One region of the Lysinibacillus zambalensis genome, then DNA from elsewhere that is predicted to be linked to it. Evidence: riboswitches for the same ligand, from Rfam matches in the RefSeq annotation. Region 1 holds a riboswitch; each other region holds the start of a gene.
The links. A riboswitch is a leader RNA that binds a small molecule or an ion and turns the genes downstream of it on or off. The one in region 1 is predicted to bind lysine.
Positions count from the first base shown of each region.

Region 2: another riboswitch for lysine. It lies ahead of ABNX05_RS21760 (amino acid permease); the one in region 1 lies ahead of ABNX05_RS00240 (transporter substrate-binding domain-containing protein).
Region 3: another riboswitch for lysine. It lies ahead of ABNX05_RS08250 (aspartate kinase); the one in region 1 lies ahead of ABNX05_RS00240 (transporter substrate-binding domain-containing protein).
Region 4: another riboswitch for lysine. It lies ahead of ABNX05_RS02270 (cysteine hydrolase family protein); the one in region 1 lies ahead of ABNX05_RS00240 (transporter substrate-binding domain-containing protein).

Region 1 is NZ_JBEGDG010000001.1:45,011-49,765, forward strand. Features, by position in the region: gene ABNX05_RS00230 (2-oxoglutarate dehydrogenase E1 component) at 1-779, shown strand, start outside; gene odhB (2-oxoglutarate dehydrogenase complex dihydrolipoyllysine-residue succinyltransferase) at 874-2,109, shown strand; lysine riboswitch at 2,677-2,861, shown strand; gene ABNX05_RS00240 (transporter substrate-binding domain-containing protein) at 2,979-3,845, shown strand; gene ABNX05_RS00245 (amino acid ABC transporter permease) at 4,026-4,751, shown strand.
Region 2 is NZ_JBEGDG010000023.1:63,516-68,270, forward strand. Features, by position in the region: gene ABNX05_RS21755 (serine hydrolase domain-containing protein) at 1-801, opposite strand, end outside; gene ABNX05_RS21760 (amino acid permease) at 1,205-2,665, opposite strand; lysine riboswitch at 2,747-2,923, opposite strand; gene ABNX05_RS21765 (CynX/NimT family MFS transporter) at 3,072-4,304, shown strand; gene ABNX05_RS21770 (nitric oxide synthase oxygenase) at 4,384-4,755, opposite strand, start outside.
Region 3 is NZ_JBEGDG010000004.1:238,310-243,064, forward strand. Features, by position in the region: gene uvrC (excinuclease ABC subunit UvrC) at 1-1,329, shown strand, start outside; lysine riboswitch at 1,957-2,135, shown strand; gene ABNX05_RS08250 (aspartate kinase) at 2,352-3,578, shown strand; gene ABNX05_RS08255 (methyl-accepting chemotaxis protein) at 3,704-4,755, shown strand, end outside.
Region 4 is NZ_JBEGDG010000001.1:463,444-468,198, reverse strand. Features, by position in the region: gene ABNX05_RS02280 (IclR family transcriptional regulator) at 1-377, shown strand, start outside; gene ABNX05_RS02275 (hypothetical protein) at 1,089-1,385, shown strand; lysine riboswitch at 2,013-2,197, shown strand; gene ABNX05_RS02270 (cysteine hydrolase family protein) at 2,326-3,042, shown strand; gene ABNX05_RS02265 (APC family permease) at 3,056-4,399, shown strand.

The DNA of each region.
Region 1 (4,755 bases):
AAGCTCAATTTGGTGACTTTGCTAACATGGCACAAGTTATGTTCGATAACTTTATTTCAGGTGCACGTGCTAAATGGGGTCAAAAATCTGGTTTAGTAATCCTGTTACCACATGGTTATGAAGGTCAAGGTCCAGAACACTCTTCAAGCCGTATGGAACGTTACTTACAAATGTCAGCTGAAAATAACTGGTTCGTAGCAAACTGTTCAAACGCAGGTAACTACTACCACTTATTACGTCGTCAAGCAGCATTATTAGGTACAGAAGGCGTTCGTCCACTTGTGGTTGTATCACCTAAGTACTTACTTCGTCACCCATTAGCTGCAGCAAATGCTGATCAATTAGCAAATGGTTCATTCCAAGAAGTAATTGAACAACCAGGCCTAGGTTCAAAACCAGAAGCTGTAGAACGCATTGTTTTAGGTTCAGGTAAAGTCATGATCGACATCGCAGACCGTATTAAAGACGGTGAAGGATTCGATCACCTACACATTGCTCGTGTAGAACAACTTTACCCATTCCCAAAAGAGCAAGTTGCTGGTATTATTGCTAAGTATCCTAATGTAAAAGAAATCGTTTGGGTACAAGAAGAGCCTAAAAACCAAGGTTCTTGGAATTATGCATTAGAAACATTACACGACCTTTCAGAAGGTAAAAAGCTACGTTATGTAGGCCGTCCTGCAATGAGCTCAACTTCTGAAGGTGATGCAGATTCTCATAAAGCAGCTCAAGCCGCACTTGTAGAAGAAGCAGTTGCTGAGCCTGTAAAGGTTAAATAATCACATATTAAATATTTTTGAGAGCCGGGCTACTTGCTTAGGCAGTAGCCCATTGATGTGCACCAATGCACGTTAATTAAAGGAGGAAATGAAAGTGGCTGAAATTAAAGTCCCTGAATTAGCAGAATCGATTACAGAAGGTAGTATCGCACAGTGGGTAAAAAAAGTGGGCGATCGCGTTGAAAAGGGTGAATTCATCGTTGAACTTGAAACAGACAAAGTAAACGCTGAAATCATTTCTGAAGAAGCAGGAGTTTTAACTCAAATTTTAGCTGAAGAAGGCGATACTGTACTTGTAGGTCAAGTAATCGCAGTTGTAGAAGCTGGCGAAGGTGCAGCACCTGCTCCAGTTGCAGCAGCTCCAGTTGAGGCAGCTCCAGCAGCACCACAAGCAGCACCTGCTCCAGTCGCAGCAGCTCCAGTTGTAGTAGAAACTTCTGGTGAGCGTGTAATCGCGTCTCCAGCAGCACGTAAACTTGCTCGTGAAAAAGGTATTGACCTTGCTGCTGTATCTCCAGTAGATCCACAAGGCCGCGTACGTGTACAAGACGTTGCAGCTCATGGTACAGCTCCAGTTGCAGCACCACAAGCAGCTCCAGCAGCACCTAAAGCAGTAGCAGCTGTTGATGATTCACGTGTGACAATTGAAAAAATGAGCCGTCGTCGCCAAACAATTGCAAAACGCTTACTTGAAGTAAAACAATCTACAGCAATGTTAACAACATTCAACGAAGTAGATATGACAAACGTTATGGCTTTACGTTCTCGTAAAAAAGACCAATTCTTCGAGTCAACTGGCTCTAAACTTGGTTTCATGTCATTCTTCACAAAAGCTGTAGTTGCAGCACTTAAAAAATACCCATATGTGAATGCACAAATCGTTGGTGATGAAATTCACTTAAACAACTTCTTCGATATCGGTGTAGCTGTATCAACAGAAGAAGGATTAGTAGTACCAGTTGTACGTGACGCTGACCGCAAAAACTTTGCAGAAATTGAAGATTCAATTGCAGATCTAGCGAAAAAAGCACGCGACAAAAAATTAGGTTTAGGTGATCTTCAAGGTGGCTCATTCACAATTACAAATGGTGGAGTATTCGGTTCATTAATGTCTACACCTATCATGAATGGTACACAAGCTGGTATCCTTGGTATGCATACTATCAAAAAACGTCCAGTTGAAGTGAATGGTGAAGTTGAAATTCGCCCAATGATGTACTTAGCACTTTCTTACGACCACCGTATTATCGATGGTAAAGATTCTGTAGGCTTCCTTAAAACTGTTAAAGAACTACTTGAAAACCCAGAAGATTTATTATTAAATTCTTAATTCCTGAGTTTCTTAAAACCTTGCGAACTTTGTTTCGCAAGGTTTTTTTCTTGTGTGGAAAATTTGAGGAAGAGAAGGTTAAAGTAATCGGAGCGACGGAATGAGGATCCAGAATGACGGATAAAAGGGCTGAAGTGACGGAAAGGAAGTAGAGCGACGGAAAGAAGAGCCGAAACGACGGAAAGAAAAGCCGGACCGACGGAAAGAAAACAAAGCGACGGAAAGTAGAACCGAAGCGACGGATAAAGCAATCGATACGACGGAAAGAGGAGCCGGACCGAGACCGATGGATAAGAATCGAATCAATGGGCAGGTTATCCCACCGCTTTCGAAAGCTTCACCAAGTTGCATATAGTATAAAGGCTATTATTTTTACTGATTAACAATTTCTTTTGAATTAATAGAAAGTATGTTAAGTATTAATTATTTGCGGATTTTCTTTAAAAAGGATAAAAAACCCTAATATTGTAATTAGTCAGAAAAGTAATGAAATTATCTTGACGAATAAGCTAGTTTTATAGTAGTATCTTAATAATCAATTAAATATTCAAACCTCACGTTTTTATATTGTGAGGTAGAGGCGCGGTATTTATTAGTTCATTGTTGAGTACAAGCAAGCGAAGACGCAATGAAGAAGGAACTATCGCCGAAGTGTAAAAGGAGCTCGTACTTTTATGCTGGGCCTGCAGTGAATAAGTGCAGGACTGTCCTAGTGAATTTTTCCAGGTTTACTAGGTTGTGCTATCTCGGAATGATGGAATTATAGTGAGGATTTGGGCAACTGTTGAAAAAGTAAGACCTAAGTTCAGAGCTTAGGCTTTTTTAGTACAGTTGTCTTATTTTTTTACAGAAAAAAGGGGGAGTTTTACATGAAAAGAAATTGGTTAGTAGTAATGTTGACCGTAGTGACTGCAATTTTGCTAGCTGCATGTGGTACAAGTGACAAGAAGGAGCCGTCGTCATCTAGTAATGAGGGGGGCAATACGAACAACGAGGAAGCTGGCGGCGAATTCCGTATCGGAATGGAAGCAAGTTATGCTCCGTTTAACTGGACGCAGCAAGGTGATGCAAATGATGCAGTAAAAATTGCCGATAATGCAGAATATGCAGGCGGTTATGATGTACAAATGGCGAAAAAAATAGCTGAAGGCTTAGGAAAAGAATTGGTTATCGTAAAATTGGAATGGGATGGTTTAGTACCAGCTCTACAATCAAATAAAATCGATGCTATTATTGCAGGTATGTCACCTACTGAGGAACGTAAGCAAACGATCGACTTCACAGAAAACTACTATACGTCTGATTTTGTAATGGTAATTAAAAAAGGTAGTAAATATGAAAAAGCAACATCTATCCAAGATTTCTCTGGTGCAAAAATTACATCACAGTTAAATACATCTAACTACACTGTTATTGATCAAATCAAAGATGTAAAAAAACAAACAGCAATGGATAGCTTCCCAGCAATGCGAGTTGCATTAGAAGCTGGAAAAATTGATGGCTATGTAGCAGAACGTCCAGAAGGTATTTCCGCTGCTGCTGCAAACGATAAATTAACATATGTAAAATTTGAAGAAGGCTTCGATACAGACATTTCAAATACATCGATCGCAGTTGGTTTACGTAAAGGTGATGCAAACCTTGAGAAGATAAATGAAATCTTAAAAGGTATTTCTGAAGATGATCGCCAAAAAATTATGGAAGAAGCCATTCACCAACAACCAGCAGCACAATAATATAATTGCGCGGGCTAGCTACTAGTCCGTGCAATATCATTATATTAGAATCTTACTAAATTATAATAATGTCTTAGCTAATTGTTTCATAAGATAAAAGAAACAGGGGCCCAATGAAAATAGTAGATAGCTAAGACGATTGTAACGAAAAAGCAACACGACGTTGTTAGGAGGAACATCATGAGTCTTGAATGGATTATTTCTATTGTTGAGAACAACTGGCAAATGTTTTTACGAGGTGCGTATTATACATTACTTATTTCGATTATTAGTACAATTATTGGTGCACTTATCGGATTTTTCATTGGAATTATGCATACCATCAAAGTTCGTAAAAAGGGAGTAAAATTTTATAGCTTAAAATTCATTAATTTTATACTAACTTGCTATGTCGAATTCTTCCGTGGTACACCAATGATTGTACAAGCAATGGTTGTATATTTCGGCTTAGATATAGCTTTTGGTATTAATATGCACTTTATTACAGCAGGTATTGTAGTTGTTTCACTAAATACAGGCGCTTATATGGCAGAAATCGTACGAGGTGGAATTGTTTCCATTGATCAAGGGCAGTACGAGGCTGCATCGGCTATTGGTATGAATCATGTTCAAATCATGCTACATGTTGTATTACCACAAGTTGCCCGAAATATATTGCCGGCAACGGGTAACCAATTAATTATGAATATTAAAGATACAGCAGTTTTAAACGTTATTGGAGTTACGGAATTATTCTTCCAAACAAAGTCGATTGCAGGTAATAACTTCCGCTATTTTGAATCCTTCTTCGTAGCATGTGTTCTTTATTTCATCATGACATTCACAGCATCAAGAATTTTACTGTATATAGAAAAACGGCTGGATGGATCAGATGCCTACCAAAAAGAACAGAAAGAAGCAGTATAGGGGG
Region 2 (4,755 bases), on a different contig from region 1:
TGCAAAAAAATAGTGATTATCTTCCGAAAAAGCTTTAGTTTCATTCTGTTTATTTACCCACCAATGCATCCCGTAATAACCGATTTTTTCATAAGTCATTAAATTCGGCTTTATCGAATGATTAATCCAATCCTCCGAAACTATCCTTTTCTCGTTATATACGCCTTTCTTTAAAACTAAGAGCCCCACTTTCATCATATCTTCTGCCTTTAATAAAAGACCATCTGCCCCTTTACTAATTTTCTTCTTATCCTCGTACCACTGATATTCTTGAATACCTAATGGTTGAAATAAATAACGATTGGCAAATTCTTTTGTTTTCATACTCGTAACTTGCTGCAATATAGCAGATAGTATATGGGAGCAACCCGAGTTATAATTCATATGCGTACCCACTGGATGTACCATCGGACGATTTATTATAAATTTTACTATATCAGAATGAAATACCATAGGAGCAAAACAATTCCATTCTCCGAATTCCGGGAAATCTAATCCTTCTGTCATTGTTAAAAGGTGATATATTGTCATATCCATTTTACGTTTGTCATCTTGTCGTTCGAATAGTTCAGGAAAAAAAGAATGGACAGGTATATGAACAGATGCCAAATATTTACGATCTATTGCAATGCCAAATAGAATTGAAAGAATACCCTTTGTACAAGAATTAATTTTATGAAGTTTCTGTTGTTGTTTCTTGTTTTTATAGTATCGAAATATCGTTTTACCGTGACTATTAATTAAAAAGGTATTTATCTTTTCTTTTTTCAATCTGTTTTGTAAAAATGGATAGTCTATCATCTTTCCCCCTCCTGTGATTATTTGTTCTCACCTATTATGCTTTTACGTACAGCTATTTCTACTGAATGAAGATAAACGATATACGTTTCAACAAATGCCATAACCAAAATTTGGTGGTTATTCATTCTAAAACAGTTTACCATATTAAGGTTGGGCACCAAAAATGGAGGGACGGTCTGAAAAGCTAAAGTCCACTTTTATTTTCTCCAGTAATTTTATCTGAAGATCCTAAAATAAAAAAACGGATCAATGATTACTATTATGGGGATGGGGGGTTTTGGGCTTAAAGGATTTAATTTTTCTCTGACAAGATTGTATGTTTGAGCTTGCCAATTCATTTTTTAACTAAAAAAAACTGCCCTGCAAGCCATTTTCTATGGCTCACAGGACAGTTTATTATTTATTAATCTACTTTTAAATCACATTGCTCAAGTGGAAGCATTTTTGTTTTATGCTTAATTTTATAGCCAAGCCATAACAGTAAGAACAGTGGAATACCGATATACGAGACAAGGACTCCGTACCAATCTACTGAACCACCCATAAAGGCATTGTAGTTTTGTCCAATAACAACAATCATACAAACCGTAAAGGCAAATAGCGGACCGAATGGGAATAATTTCGCTTTATACGGTAACAATTTCGGATCTAAGCCCTGTACGTCGAACGCTCGACGGAAACGATAATGGCTAAATGCAATTCCTAGCCAAGCAATGAAGCCTGACATCCCAGAGGCATTTAGAAGCCACATGTAGACCACACCATCACCAAAGAATGAAGCTAAAAATGCTAGAGAGCCTACAGCTAAAGTCGCCAGTAATGCGTAAATTGGAATACCTCGACGGCTTAGTTTAGCGAAAAATTTAGGTGCATGTCCATCTACCGCTAATTGCCAAAGCATACGAGAAGATGCGTACAGCCCTGAATTCCCTGCTGACAGCATTGCCGTTAGAATAATAGCATTCATCAATGATGCGGCAAAGGCAATTCCTAAACGGTCGAACACCAGTGTAAACGGTGAAACAGCGATATCTTCAGATAGCAAACGTGCGTCTGTAAACGGAATTAACAAACCAATTGCACCGATCGCTAAAATATAGAATAAAAGAATTCGCCAGAAAACGGACTTAACAGCTTTCGGAATATTTTTACCAGGATCATCTGTTTCACCCGCTGTTATTCCAAGTAATTCTGTTCCTTGGAACGAGAATCCCGCAGCTAAGAAAATACCAAATGTAGCAAGGAAACCACCGTGGAATGGTCCATCACTAATAAAGAAATTCGTAAAGCCTACCGGAGCATTTCCTCCTAAAATACCAAATATCATTAAGAAACTGATGATAATAAAAATGATTACAGTTACAACCTTTATCATGGCAAACCAATATTCACTTTCACCATAGCTTTTTACCGATAATAGATTGAACGATAAAACGACAGCAATAAATAAAACAGTCCAAAGTGCTGAAGAGCTATCTGGGAACCAATATTTCATAATCAATGATACAGCTGAAATTTCTGCCGCAATTGTAATTGCCCAGTTGTACCAATAGTTCCAACCAAGTGCAAAACCTAAAGCTGGATCCACAAATTTTGTAGCATACGTACTAAATGAGCCCGATGATGGCATATAGGCTGCCATTTCGCCTAAGCTCGTCATTAAAAAATAAACCATAATACCGATTAATGCATAAGCAAGAAGCGCACCGCCAGGGCCTGCCTGTGCAATGGCACCACCACTAGCTAAAAACAATCCTGTACCGATTGTACCGCCTAATGAAATCATTGTAATGTGACGGCTTTTTAATTCTTTTTTCAACTTTGGCGCTTTATGGCCGAGCTGATTGACTTTTATTTCACTCACAATTTAGCTTCCTTCCTTTTAAGAGGCGAAAAAAATGCCATCACATGAACGGCAGTGATGGCTAAGAATCCTCTGTTCTTTCAAAATGATAGCTCAACACGTTGTCCAAACGTGACAGTTCTGTTCCTTTCGGAGACAGCCCCAGCATGAGGTTTTCAAGTCCCCTCACACTTCGGCAGTATTTCCTTTCAACTAATATCTTAAATGCTTGTCATTTCCATTAGCATACTCTTAAATACCGCGACCTCTACCTCAATATAAACATGAGGCATATTATTAAATTTATGATGAATATTATTCTAACATATGACATATGGCATTTCAACAACCCGAGTAACATTCTATATTTTGTGAATTTTCAACTATTTTTATTATTGTGATAAAGTGGTATAGTGGTTCAATCATAATTGTTCTAACAGGGGGGATTTATTTGACTACTCGTGAACATAACGATACTTATCCTAGCAGGAAAATTAACTGGAAAGGTACAACCTTATTACTAGTGATCGGCGTAATTTGTATTGCCTCGACATTACGGATGCCACTAACAGTTGTTGGACCTATTATTTCCTTTATCCGAGAAGACCTCGGCATATCCTATGCATTAGCGGGTTTTCTAACAACAATCCCATTGCTAGCTTTTGCAATTATCTCACCTTTTGTACCAATTGTCGCACGTAAAATCGGGCTAGAACTAACATTATTTTTATCGACTATTCTTTTGGCATTAGGGATTGTACTACGCTCCCTCGGCACAACTAGTTTGCTCGTATTTGGCACTGCGCTAATTGGTATAGCCATTTCATTCGGTAACGTACTTATTCCAGGATTACTTAAATTGAAGTTTCCTTATCACGTAGGTTTGCTTATGGCATTTTTCACAATGTCGATGAATTTGACAGCTGGGCTTGGCGCTGGCGTTAGCTATCCTGTTGCCCATTCATCCATTGGCTGGCAAGGTGCTCTGGCAGTCGCACTTGTTCTTGTGGCGTTAACCATTTTAATTTGGATTCCACAGTTGAAATTTAATAAGCCGGAGCCTAATGTTAAAACTACGAAAGAACGTACACCTTTATGGAAATCACCTGTTACTTGGGCAGTAGCGGGAGCTATGGGATTTCAGTCGTTATTATTCTATACAACCGCTGCTTGGATTCCTGAAATATATATAGCACAAGGATTAGCTGCAGATCGTGCAGGATGGATGTTTTCCATCATGCAATTTTCACAAGTCCCAATGGCCTTAGCTGTGCCTATTATTGCTAGTAAAATGACATCTCAACGACCTCTCGTATTCATGTTTACGGCATTTTACTTAATTGGCTTTATCGGACTAGTAATGGAATGGACGAACCTCGCTATACTTTGGATGGTACTACTAGGCTTAGCCGGAGGAGCTTCATTCTCATTAGCGATGATGTTCTTTACATTACGTACCCGTACCGCTTTTGAGGCAGCTGATTTATCAGGTTTTGCACAATCATTAGGATATTTATTAGCCGCAATCGGTCCAATTTTATTTGGTTATTTACATGATATATTTGGTGGCTGGGATATCACTGGTTGGTTATTTGTTGTCGTAGCATTCATACTCTTCTTATGTTCATTTAGAGCTTCTAAAAATGAATATGTAAATTAAAAAAGGTAGCTCATAATCTTATTTCAGCGAGTGTTTGGACACTTGCTGAAATAAAGTTAACGTGAGCTGCCTTTCTCTATTAATAAGGTGGTTTCTGATAAAAATAGTTCGGTGTATTGTAAACATTAACATAAGGCTTGTGATAAATATGGGTTGTAGCAGGTGAAAGAGGTGGAATCAACCATGTCCAATTGCCTGTAACTTCGCGATTTGCTGCTGCTTCTGCTTCCTCAAACAATTTAAATTGTTGTGCAGCTGTATGATGATCTACAATGCTCACACCATCTTCTTTAAAAGAATGTAGAACGGCCATATTCAGCTCAACTAATGCTCGGTCACGCCATAGAGAAGCCTGTTTAGTTGTATCAAGGTTAAAAATTTCTGCTATAGCGGGTAGCATATTATAGCGATCATGATCTGCTAAATTACGTGCCCCAATTTCTGTACCCAT
Region 3 (4,755 bases), on a different contig from region 1:
AAGGTTTGTTTGTATTATCACATGGGGCAATGTCTAGCTCCTTGTGTGAAAGAGATTGATGTTGACACTTACAACGATATGATTGAAGATATGACAAAATTTTTAAATGGTGGGGTTGAAGAAGTTAAAAAAGAGTTAGAGGTAAAGATGCTAGCGGCCGCAGGAAATTTAGAGTTTGAACGTGCAAAGGAATTTCGCGATCAAATTGCACATATTGATACAGTCATGCAAAAGCAAAAAATTGTATCAAGTGATACAACAAACCGTGATGTATTTGGTTATGCAGTCGAGAAGGGCTGGATGTGTGTGCAAGTTTTCTTTGTCCGTCAAGGAAAGCTCATTGAGCGTGATGTCTCGATATTTCCGATTTATCAAGATGCAGAAGAGGAATTTTTAACATTCGTTGGGCGCTTTTATGACAAGCTAGAGCATATTAAGCCTAAAGAAATTTTTATCCCCCAATCTATTGATGCGGATATTTTAACGGAATTATTAGAAGTAAAGGTACTAACACCAAAACGTGGGCAAAAAAAAGAGCTTGTTGATTTAGCGATTAAAAATGCTGAAATTGCTGTAGCAGCGAAGTTCCAGCTTATTGAACGTCAGGAAGAACGCACAATAGGAGCATGTGAGGCGCTCGGTGAAGCTATGGGCATTTCTGTGCCTTTACGGATCGAAGCTTTCGATAATAGTCATATGCATGGAACAGATGCTGTATCTGCAATGGTTGTATTTATCGATGGAAAACCTGCAAAGAAGGAGTATCGAAAATACAAAACACGTACAGCTGCCAAGCACGATGATTACGGGGCAATGCGGGAAGTGATCCGTCGTCGTTACACACGAGTATTAAAAGAAGGTCTACCTTTACCAGATTTAGTACTAATTGATGGCGGGAAGGGGCAAATGGAAGTCGCACGGGAAGTATTAGAGGATGAGCTCGGCCTTGTCATTCCAATTGCCGGATTAGCAAAAGATGACAAGCATAATACGTCTCAGCTTCTATTTGGTGATCCACCTGAAGTAATTGCATTAAAGCGCACAAGTGATGGCTTCTATTTACTGCAACGAATTCAAGACGAAGTACACCGCTTTGCTATTACTTTCTTACGACAGCAGCACGAGAAGCATGCTATACAATCTGTCCTCGATCAAATAGAGGGAGTTGGTCCAAAGCGAAAACAGCAATTACTTAAGCATTTTGGCTCTGTCAAAAAAATTCGTGAGGCAAGTGTGCAAGCATTACAGGAAGCTGGGATGCCGGCTAGTCTAGCTAGCAATATCCATACTTATTTTCATTCTGCAGAAAATACTACCTCTGAAGGGTAAGTGAGATGAGTGTAAATGGAATTCCTTTTCGGTGGGTGTCCAAACACCTGTACCTGTCGCTACGCTTTTGGTACAAAAGACATTTGCTGAACGAAAATAGAGCCTCCGACGGATGTCATGGAATCGGAAAGGAGTTCTGAGGGGATGTTAGCCTAAAACCATCGCATCCATGTGATAACGGCTAACTGACTTGCATCGGTAAAAACGCCACGTCCTGTGGTATTATCGAAATGACCGATTTCGTGTCGGCCCTCGTGTCGCTGTCGCTACGTTAGCACTGCGCTTTCGTACAATAAATATCTGCAGACCTAAGCACAAAGCCGATTTTGGACGCATTGTTCATCTGTAGCGAAAGCAAAGCGACAGCGGCAAATGTTTTCTGCGCGAAAGCAAAGCGACAGCGACAAATGTTTTCTGCGCGAAAGCAAAGCGGCAGCGGCAATTACGCCAAGGTGAAATTGATTTTAATCAAGAGACATTGTCAAAGGATTAGACGTATGCTAAGGTTTGTATATACATAGCTATTCAATATAGCAATGTCATACACAGCATCTTAGTTATAAGTAGTTTCTACTTATTAAATTGGAAATTTCTTCGCTAAGATTCAATTAAATACAATCACTATTTAGTGATGATAGAGGTGCAAGGTTCAAGAGTAGTACATACGAGGACGAACAAGTCCAGTGAAAATGTATGAAAGGGGAACTTGCCGAAGTGGAGCATCGTTGTTTCCGATGCTGTGCTGGTTTTACATTTAAGAGATGTAAGACTGTCGATTCTAAACGTTTCGGAGAGCTATCACACATGCGCAAGTTACTTTTATTGTACATGTTATAGGCGGCTTTCACGTTATGTGAGAGCTGCCTTTTTAGATTTCTCGAAACAACATTTTTTCAAGGCTGTTACTCTTACCTAAGAGTTGAAGGATGTTATTTGCTTTTGCGATGTTTTTTGTGAAAGCTGCAAAATTTTAGCTACTTTATAATCAGCGAAATGATTAAATACGAAGGAGAATGAAAAGAATGGAGAGAATTGTGATGAAATTTGGTGGTGCTGCATTAGCATCAACTGAACACATTCAAGATGTTGCAAAAAAGGTAATTGCAGAAAAGGAAAGTGGTTTTGATATTGTCGTTGTCACTACAGCAATGAGAGGGACGTCTAAAGAATTAGCAAAGATGGCTTGTAATCTATCAGACAATGCGTCTAAACGTGAACTAGACGCACTATTGTCAACAAGCTCACAACTATCAAGTGCATTAGTGGCAATTGCTTTGCAGGAAGAAGGTTATGATGCAGTGTCATTAACAGGCTGGCAGGCAGGTATTCAAACCGATGTGGTGTATGGCAATGCACGAATTGATGTGATAGAAGCTATTCGAATAGAAGAGTATTTAACTCAGGGGAAAATCGTCGTCGTTGCAGGGGAACAGGGGATCGGCAATTCACGGAATATTACGACGCTTGGTAAAGGTGGTGCGGAGACGACGGCTTTAGCTATTGCTGCAGCATTAGAGGCAGAGCGCGTAGATATTTATACGAATGTGGATGGAGTCTATACAGCTGATCCAAGTCAGATTGCTGGGGCACAAAAGGTAAAAGAAATTTCATATGATGAAATGCTAGAGCTATCAAACTTAGGATCACAAATTTTACACCCACGGGCTGTAGAAATAGCAAAGAAGTTTCAAATCCCAGTTATCATTCGGTCAAGCGAAAAAGATACAGAAGGTACTTTATTGAAGGAGGAAGTTGAAATGGAGAAAAATTTAATTGTACGTGGTGTTGCCTATGAGTCAGACGTAATTCGCCTAACGGTAGGGTATGATGCTTATTCTAATGCTTCGCTAGCAGATATGTTCACAATACTTGCAGAAAATCGCATAAACGTTGATATAATCGTACAAGCAATAATTGATGGCTTAAAGCCGACTGTATCATTTACTATTTTAAAAGAGGAGTTCGCTGATGCATTACGTGTCCTAGAAGATAGTAAAGTATCACTAGGGTTTAGTTTTGCTGATTTTGAAATCGGTTTAGCGAAAGTCTCTATTATTGGCTCAGGAATGGCATCTAACCCAGGAGTGGCAGCCCGTATGTTTGATCGATTACGTCGTGAAGATATCCCTGTGAAAATGGTAAGTACATCTGAAATAAAAGTGTCTGTCGTTGTTCCTCAGGACGAAATGATTCGTGCAGCAACTGCATTACATGACGAATTTAATTTAGAACAAGCGCTTTACATATAATATGAATAGGGTGTGTCATTAAATGGCACATCTATTTTTGTTTACATTAATTTCATACTTTATCCAATTTAGTTGTTATATAATAAAATGTGACATGTTTTTCCAAAGGGAAGGTGGGAGTTAATATGGTGTTATTCGGTTTATTTCAAAAGCCAGTGGATGAAAGCGTTGAGCAACACAACGATTTAGAAATACAAATATTAAAAAAGCGAATTTTGGAATTAGAACTTGAGCATGACAGTATTGATGTGAAAAATGCGATTTTAGACTTTGTACTAGCGCATATGGAGTTAATTAATTTTCAAACGGCGCTAAAGGTTCAAAATGTCTCAACAAGTGTAGGGGATATTTCAGCAATGAGTGAAGAAATGTCGTCAAATACAGAAGAGATACTTGCAGTTGAGCAAAATGTTAATGCAAACATTCAAGAAATAAAACAGCATTCATTACTCCTTGTAGAGGAAATGGAAGCGTCCATTACAAAAGGTGAACTGGTTCAGGAGTTGTTGTCTAAAGGAGCTCATTCAACAGAGCAGTTGTATAATGAAATAACTAAAATGGATGATATCGGTAAAGGTGTGACTGGGATTGCTGATCAAACACAACTACTATCCTTAAATGCCTCTATAGAAGCTGCACGTGCTGGTGAACATGGAAAAGGATTTAATGTTGTTGCGATGGAGGTAGGGAAGTTAGCTAACAGCTCGAAAGGTTCATTGCAAGAAATGACGAAGATTCGATCAGTCATTGATAAGAAATTACATAATACAATAACAAATATTAAAGAAGTCGAACATTATTTAACTGACTTTTTAAGTATCATGAAGAGCAATATTACTAATTTGACTGTAACAAGTAAAAATATTGAAGAAGCAGCACATGGCATTGATCAAATGACAGTCGCATCAGAAGAAAATGTAATAGCTGTAGGACGTTTAGCGGAAACAACGACGGAATTATCTCATACTAGTGACTTCTCGGATATAATACAAAATCAAGTATCTGAAATGTTAAAAGCTATTGCTCCTACAATCCGTAAGCCTAAAGAGCAAACGGTAGTTAGCCAATTGGCAGCAAGGTTAATGGATCATGCAAGCTTTTTAAGAAATGCTTTACAAAAGGCTGGCCTAAAAGAAATTATAAAAACGCATCATGAATGTAAGTTTGGGGAATGGTA
Region 4 (4,755 bases), 420 kb from region 1:
ATGTATATAAACTACCGACGGGAACAGCTGGGAAAACCCATCTTGCGTATTTTATAAAACAGCTGAATCTACAAGAGCGAGCAAAAACTTTAGCAGAATTAGAGCTGGATGCGCATACAAAAAATAGCATTACAACAATAGAAGGACTTGAAAAATCGTTAGAAGAAATTTGTGAAAAAGGATACTGCTATACGAATAGTGAGCATGTACAAGGAGCTATTGGTATATCGGTTCCGATTATTAATGCTTCAAATGATGCGACAGTAGCGGTATTAAGTGTATTTATGGCAGAAACAAATTTTAAAGAGAATCAATTAGAATATTATTTAAAAAAATTAAAAAGTAATGCGCAAAGTATTGGTAATTCAATTTTATAATAACTCAAAGAATTATACGGGTACTCTGATTACACTTTTTAATTAGTTTAGCGATAGTTTGGACATAGTTCTATTAAAGGGAAGATTAGCTTCTTTGTATTTATACCATATAGTGTTTGAAGAAGGTGATGATAAATATGTACATCCACAAATCTCTTTAAATAATGGGTTAAGTAAAAATACAGTAGTATGATTTCATTCCAATGGTGGTCGATTGTTTCCTGAACTGACAAACCTCACTAGTCCTAATTCTTAAAGATTGTCAATCGATTAAATCGTAGGGCCAAACGCTCCCTTTCCTTGAAAAATTACTGCTAGCGATTGATTCGACAAAGATTACGGTAGGTAGAACAATGCGTGTTGAAAAAAATTAATTAGGAGTGAAGTAAAGGTTGCGAAAGAAAAGGATTCACTGATTGAAAGCGGTAAAGTTTTTGCATACTCTTGCATATTTAAAAATGCAAAAGAATCCTGTGAAAGATTCTATAGAGACAAGCTAATCATTTTTTCAGATTTGTGGAAGCGTATGAGGGTTCAACTTGCTAGTACAACATTTAATCTTTATGTAAGTGAAAACCTTTATTATGATAGTATTGACCGAGGTTCTTCCAGTAGTAGAATTCGTCCTTTTTCGTTACATAAAGGATTGAAGATATTTTCGAAGAAATTATATGATGAAAAATTTGTTGAAATTTTCTATGGAGGCGTACTATGAAGACGGAAATGATTATAACCGTAATTATAATTTTAGGAATTGTAATTTTAATAGACAAAATATACAAAAAAATTAATTTGGAAAATTATTCTCCTGTTTGGGAGTATTTTTCTAAAGCAATTCTCTATGGGTTTATTGCTAGCATTACATTATTCTATGGAAAGGAATCACTAAGAGATGTTAATCCACTAGAATGGGCCATCATTGCAGTTTCAGCAATAGAAGGAACAGGTAACTATATTAATTATGTAAAAGAGTCAAAAAGCAGAAAAGAAGAAAAAAGAAAGATTTGAGGTAATCAAGTTTAGATACATAATGAAATAATTCTTCAACTTAATAGAGTCGCTTATCAAAAAGGGATTGCCTAGTGTGGCTGCTGCAACCTTTTATTACTGTTTAATATCATGATGTTTTTAGTAGCGTAGAAGTAAAATTATATGCTCAATAAAACTGAATATAATTTTAGAGGGTGCCTTTCTTATAGCTGGTAATATAAGTAGGGCATTTTTTGTGTATTAATAGACTACTTAAATAGAAGCTTGTTTTTCTGAGAATTTTTTTACTATGTTTAGATAGTTTTTTCTATAGGACAAACATATTTTTTAAAATTGCGTGGGGGGTATCCCTCCCACTTCGAACAATTTTATACTGCGTTAGTCGCCCCCGGGGTCATGAATCCACTATGATTTATGGTAGCCCAAAATATTCCTAAAGGGGTGGATGCCGTTAGGTGAATAATTAAATGCTTATACAATTGTTGATGTATATTGGGAAATAGTTATTGTTTAAAGTGTTTAGATTGTCATTTTTGTGGTTGTGTGCGATAAATCTTATAAAAATATAGTAGATTTTAAAGTTGACATATAAAAAATGTAATAATATAATTATTTCAAATAATTAAATAAGCCTCACTTTTCTGATAGTGAGGTAGAGGCGCGGCAGTTAACAGTACCTAATGGAGTCCGAGAAGATGAAGAAGTTAGATAGAAGGAAGTGTCGCCGAAGTATGTGATGAGTTCTCGCCATCATATACTGGGTCTGTAGCGAATAGTTGCAGGACTGTCTTCGTAAGCATACGTGTTTATGAAGTTGTGCTATCTCTGTTTAGACAAACAGTGGGAATTTTAAATGGTCGATTCATTTTAGAAATGAGTAGGTCATTTTTGTGTTAGACAGATTCTTTTGCACAAAGAGTCTGTTTTTTATTTATCTATATATTTTGGAGGGGATTTTATGGATAATACATCAACATTATACTATGAATTTTTACCGACTGACGGTCAAAAAATAAACGTGAACCCTGATAAAACAGCATTACTAATAGTAGACATGCAACATCAGTTTATTAGCCGAGACGGATTAGACGCGCAGGTTGCAAGAGAAAAGGGCATGTTTGATCAGTGGGAATACTTTTTTGATCGTATCGACAATTTAACGATTCCGAACAATAAAAAGCTTTTAGATTTTTTCCGTACTAATAAATTAGAAGTAACATTTGGTCGCATTGCTTGCCATCATAAAGATGGACGAGATCGTTCTCCTGTACAACGCCGGACAGGATGGAACAATATTTTATTGCCAATCGGTGACCCAGGAGCGGAGATGGTGGATGAATTAAAGCCTCTTGATGACGAAATTGTTGTAAATAAAACGACAGATAGCGTATTAAGTGGTACGAATTATGAATTTTTACTGCGTAATATGGGCATTGAAACAGTAGTTTGTACAGGTGTTGTAACAGATCAATGTGTTGCTTCAACAGTTCGAAGTTTAGCTGACGCAGGATTTGAAGTTATTTTAGTTGAAGATGCATGTGCAGCTGCAACGCAACAGCTTCATGATGCTGAAATTATGATTATGAATCAAATTTATTGCCAAGTGATGAGTACAGATGAAGTAATTGATATAGTAACGGAAGAACTCTCAAAACGCGAACCAATGAATCTATGAGAGGAAATGGACTATGAGTCAAACACCAAATGATCATACACCACAGTTAAAGCGTGTTTTAACATTAAAAGATTTAGTCATTTATGGTATTGCTTTTATGACACCGATTGCGCCAGCTTATATTTATGGCTTTGCAGCAGAGTCTACAGGTGGGATGTTGCCATTAGCCTACTTGATTGCTATGGTTGCAATGATGTTTTCTGCATATAGTTACGGTCGCATGGCTGCTGTTTTTCCAAATGGAGGATCAACTTATACATATACCCAGCGTGCAATCAATCCGCATTTAGGTTTTTTTGCAGGTTGGGCAATGTTTATGGATTATGTTTTAGTGCCACTCATTGTATTCATGGTAGGTGCTTCATATGCGAATGCATTAATACCAACTGTTCCGTATTGGGTATGGGTGTTATTAATTGCAGGTATTATAACTACTGTCAATATTCTAGGTATTGGCATCGCAGCAAAAACAAATCAAATCCTCGTTATGTTTATGGGAATTGTAGTCGTTATTTTTGTGATTTTTTGTGTAAAGACAATTGTCGGTGCGGAAAGTAATACGTCGCTCTTTACTGTTGTACCGTTTTTCAACGATGAAAAATTCGTTATGTCTGCAATTATTTCTGGTGCAGCAATGGCCTGCTTCTCATTTTTAGGGTTCGATTCGATTACAACACTTTCAGAAGAGGCAGTCAATCCAAAAGAGGATATTTGGAAGGCAGCTATTTTAGCTTGTTTAATCGGAGGACTTATTTTTATTGTGCAAGCATATGTAGCTCAGCTCGTATGGCCTGATGTTACAAACTTTAGTTCAGCTGATACGGCTTTATTTGATGTAGCGGAAAAAGCAGGTGGTGCAGTTCTTGCAACTCTTTATACGGTTGCGATTATTGTATCAACAGTGACAGCTGGTTTAACAGGACAAGCAAGTGCATCTCGTTTAATGTTTAGTATGGGGCGTGATGAGGTACTTTCGAAAAAGTTTTTCACACATTTACATCCAAAATATCAAACACCGGTATACAATATTTTATTGATGTGTGTGATTAGTGTTTTAGGAGCGCTGTTTTTATCAGCAAATTTTATAGCAGAATTAATGAACTTTGGAGGCCTAGCAGGATTTATGTTTGTCAATTTGTCAGTGATCGTGTATTACTTCTTCCGTAAAAGAGAAATGAAAATAATTCGATACTTATTAATTCCAGGGCTAGGATTTGGTATTTGTCTCTACTTATTTATTAATTTATCACCGATGACATTGAAGGTAGGCTTTATCTGGCTTGCAATCGGTTTTATCTATGCTTTTATTACAACGAAAGGCTTCAAAAAGAAACCACCAACATTTACGGATTTATAAAATACCGAAAGAGCTTAGGGTGAATTTCTACGATAAGTCAGTTATCTAGTATTGGTAATGTTTATCGATATTAGGTAGCTGATTTATTTTTATACAGGAATATCTTATACGAAAGTAAAATACTCGCAGTATAGAAATATCTTCACTTACTGGTATAGGTGTATAACTTGAATTTTTAGCTTGTTGTTTCCATATGTAGCTAAATAGTACCGAGGTAGCTCAATACATGGCAATTTAAAACTTTAACATATAAATGTAGGTGTGTTATGCATAAAAGTAATAAAATTAAAACTGGCCTTGAGGAATTCCTTATAAATATTCAGAATAATATAGCCAGTACTGTATATCAAAGGATT